2 regions of the Vibrio echinoideorum genome follow, and region 1 is predicted to be linked to the other one. Evidence: predicted binding sites of a transcription regulator. Region 1 holds the regulator's gene; the other holds the start of a gene.
The links. Region 1 encodes CRP, which controls carbon source genes, mostly activating them, when cyclic AMP is high. Its sites were predicted from a motif close to TGTGANNNNNNTCACA; they were not measured.
Positions count from the first base shown of each region.

Region 2: rppH (RNA pyrophosphohydrolase) is a predicted target of CRP. The motif match lies at 1,039-1,054, and genes of this name have one in related genera.

Region 1 is NZ_AP025483.1:293,130-295,326, forward strand. Features, by position in the region: gene OCV36_RS01300 (DUF1338 domain-containing protein) at 1-535, shown strand, start outside; gene crp (cAMP-activated global transcriptional regulator CRP) at 712-1,344, opposite strand; gene OCV36_RS01310 (phosphoribulokinase) at 1,584-2,197, opposite strand, start outside.
Region 2 is NZ_AP025483.1:2,930,688-2,932,884, reverse strand. Features, by position in the region: gene mutH (DNA mismatch repair endonuclease MutH) at 1-588, opposite strand, end outside; gene rppH (RNA pyrophosphohydrolase) at 1,207-1,725, shown strand; gene ptsP (phosphoenolpyruvate--protein phosphotransferase) at 1,729-2,197, shown strand, end outside.

The DNA.
Region 1 (2,197 bases):
CCTAAACCAACCTAAAGTGTTCATTAGTGAGTTGAAGGTCGAAGAATGTTCAAGTGACTTACAACAGATCGTGGCTAAATTGGTTGAGCAAGTCGACGCAAGCAAGCTTCAAAGTCATGAATTCTTGTTTGGTGGTCGCCTTTGGGACTTGAGCTTCGCAGATTTCCAAGTGCTTGCAAAGGAGAGCGAATACGCTTCTTGGTTAGCGGCTCATGGATACGGTGCTAACCACTTTACAGTGAGCGTTAATCAACTCGATGCTTTTGATGAAGTTCAGGCTGTAAATGATTACCTGAGCGAATCAGGTTTCACTATCAATGCATCTGGAGGCCAGGTTAAGGGCTCTCCAGAGGTCTTATTAGAGCAATCATCGACAATGGCAGACAAAGTCCCAGTTTCATTTGTTGAAGGCAATGAGATGATTCCTGGAGGCTTCTATGAGTTTGCTAAGCGTTATGCGATGGCGAATGGTGAGCTTTATACAGGGTTTGTCGCGGCATCGGCTGACAAAATCTTTGAAAGTACCAACGGTTAAAGAAAGATACGAGCACGGGCTTTGCCCTAGAGGTGCGGGTACGCTTCGCTTCGAGAGTGTTTAGAAGAGCGAACTCCTATCTCTAATATCGATTTCCGAATCTGATCTTTAGAAAACAAAAAAGCCACCAAATTTGCATTTGGTGGCTTTCTAATTTTTGGCTCAGTTAATCGAGATTAACGAGTGCCGTATACCACGATAGTTTTACCGTGTGCAGAAATTAAGTTCTGCTCTTCAAGCATCTTCAAGATACGACCTACTGTTTCACGAGAACAACCAACAATTTGGCCAATCTCTTGACGAGTGATCTTGATTTGCATGCCGTCAGGGTGAGTCATTGCATCTGGCTGTTTCGCTAGGTTTAGTAGCGTTTGAGCGATACGACCTGTTACGTCAAGGAACGCTAAGTCACCAACCTTTTGGCTAGTCACTTGTAGACGGTTTGCCATTTGCGCTGAAAGACGCATAAGGATATCTGGGTTCACCTGGATAAGTTGACGGAATTTCTTGAAAGAAATTTCAGCTACTTCACAAGGAGATTTTGCACGAACCCATGCAGTACGCTCTTGGTCTTCTTCGAAGAGGCCAAGTTCACCAATGAAGTCACCTTGGTTTAGGTAAGAAAGAATCATTTCCTTACCTTCTTCGTCTTTGATAAGAACTGCCACAGAACCTTTAACGATGTAGTACAAGGTTTCTGCCTTTTCACCAGCATGAATCAAAGTACTTTTTGATGGGTACTTATGAATATGACAGTGTGAAAGGAACCACTCTAATGTTGGATCGGTTTGGGGTTTACCTAGAACCATAATATCTTACTTCCTCTGCAGGGTATGCTTGCCGCTTTCCGTATTGTAGCTAAGCCTGGATTGACTTGTAGGGTAAGTGCACTTGTTGAGTGCTGCAAGCTATCTTGTGTTTCGTTTAAGAATAGTATCCTTTTTCAGGTACTATTTCTTGATTTTAATCGTGACCAAGCTACGATTTTTTACGCAAAATTGTGCACATGATCACGGTATGAAAAGTAATCAACCAGAATGGCGGTCTGTTAACCTATTTTTCCGGTTTCGATGAGTTGTTGTAGGATTGGCCTTACAATGAGCTCCATAGCAAAACTCATCTTGCCACCTGGCACCACAAGCGTGTTATGGCGAGACATAAATGAGCCATCAATCATAGCCAAAAGATAAGGGAAGTCGACGTTTTTGATGCCGCGCAAACGTATAACTACGAAGCTTTCATCTAAACTTGGTATCCCTTTGGCGTTGAGCGGGTTTGATGTATCTACGGTTGGAACTCGCTGAAAGTTGATATGAGTGCGCGAAAATTGTGGGGTAATGTAGTTCAGATAATCATCCATTGAGCGAACAATTGAGTCCATTACCGCTTCGCGTGAGTGTCCACGATCGCGTGTGTCACGAACGAATTTTTGGATCCACTCAAGGTTTACGATTGGCACCATGCCGATCAGCAAATCGACGTGTTGGGACACATTGATATCCCCATCAACTACACCGCCGTGAAGGCCTTCGTAAAACATCACATCTGAATTTTCAGGGATTTCTTGCCATGGCGTAAAGGTGCCCGGCATTTGGTTGTAAGGAACGGCTTCATCGAAGGTATGTAGGTAGCTACGGACTTTTCCCGTGCCTTCGTTTCCGT
Region 2 (2,197 bases), 960 kb from region 1:
TTTACCACTAGAACCATAAGCTTCCGTTAACACACGACTGTTTGCCGCTTTTGGGCGCAAATGCAGTGCTTCTCCATGCCTCGCAGTGATCTGTTCTACATTACCTAACACAATCAACTCCATCAGCTCTTCCCAGTCTCTTTTCAGGATCTCGTCTTCAGCCTTGCTTGGTGCCCATAGTAATGGCGACCCGACATGTCTTTCTGCCAACGGGATCTCTCGCTCGCCTTCAACAGGGATCCACAATACTTTAGACAATTTATTTCTAACGTGGCTAGTTTCCCATGTTATGCCTTGCACACCTATGAGCGGGGCGACACAAACAAACGTGGTTTCGAGAGGTTTTCCAGAATAACCAATCGGGATGCTTTTAAGCTCGATGCCTAGTTTGGCAAAGTCTTGTTCTGGCTTACTGCCAGCTGGCGCACCCAAATGCCATTCCAATAACTGCCCAACCCAACCTTTATCACGCTTAAGGTCGTTTGGTATTGCCATCTCGGCTTCATCGGCTAGCTCTTTAAAGGTCATTCCGGCAATAGCATACGCTCTGTCTAACAGCTCTTGTTGAGTTTGTGGTTCTGGTTTCATAATAAAAGGCATGATCAAAAAAACGATTTTACCAGAAGTTATCACCATATGACGACTGGTTAAGAAATGATCTCCTTATTAATAAAGGGATCAAACTCATGGTTATCCACAGGACATAAAGGTAATTAATTGAAATATTAATTTAGTGTATAAATGAACAGGGGTTTGTGGTGGATAAAATGCTTGCTAAATGGGGGGTAAAATGAATCTTTGCCTTGTCAGTGTGGATAAACACCGGAGTGGTTGATCTTTAACCACGCTCTGTTTTTAAAAGATCTTTTGTTTTTCAATGGTTCTTTAAATTGTAATTATATTGATTAATTCATTGATTTTAAATGATTTAAATCTGTTGGTTTTGATTTGTTACTTTAAGTGTTGATGAATCTATGGATTAAAAAAAACGATTGCGGGGAATTCTTCACATAGTTATTCACAGAAAAGGTGAATAAATGTGGTCTATGTCTCACTATTGTGTGGGTAACTAGAATTTGAGCAAAACTTATCCATATTCCTAGTTAATATTCATAAATATAGCGCTTATCACGTCACTAAGTTTGCTCCGATTGGGGATATGTGGAAAAATCAGAGTAATTAAAAATTTTGGATAGAGGTTGGCCAGTGATAGATGGCGATGGTTACCGATTAAATGTTGGTATTGTAATCTGTAACAACCATGGTCAGGTCTTCTGGGCTAAACGATACGGGCAACATTCATGGCAATTCCCTCAAGGGGGAATCGATGAAGGTGAAACTCCGGAACAGGCAATGTACCGCGAGTTGTATGAAGAGGTTGGCCTTACTAAAAAGGATGTAAAGATCGTCGCGACAAGTCGTCATTGGTTACGCTATAAGCTACCCAAACGACTGGTTCGGTGGGATTCTAAACCTGTCTGTATTGGACAAAAGCAGAAGTGGTTCCTTTTGCGCTTAGATTGCGATGAATCGCATATCAATATGCAGCGTGGAAGTACACCTGAGTTTGATGGTTGGCGTTGGGTGAGTTACTGGTACCCAGTTCGACAAGTTGTTTCTTTCAAGCGAGATGTTTACCGTCGAGCGATGAAAGAATTCGCATCTTTAGCAATGCCGTTTAAAGAGCGAAAAACAAAAGGAAAACGCAAATTGCGTAGAGGTTAAAGCATGCTCAGTCAACTAAGGGAAATAGTTGAACACGTATCAAGAGTTGAAGATGTGTCGACGGCTCTTGATATTTTAGTTAAAGAGACATGCAGTGCGATGCAGACGGAATGTTGCACCGTGTATTTGGCAAATAATGATATGCAGCGTCTTGAGTTGATGGCAACTCAAGGCCTGATCTTCAAAGGTAATAGTATTCACATTGGTTTTGACGAAGGCTTGGTTGGCCTTGTTAAGAGAAGTGCTGAACCTATCAACCTTGCACAAGCGTCTGCTCACCCTGCTTATAAGTTTTTTCCAGAGCTTGGAGAGAAGGTTTATCACTCTTTTCTAGGCACTCCGATTATCCATCGCAAGCAAGTGCTTGGCGTTTTGGTTATTCAACAAAAGTCCCCTCGTTTATTCAGTGAGATGGAAGAGTCTTTCCTTGTCACTCTCTCTGCACAGCTTGCGGTTATTGTGGCGCATGCCC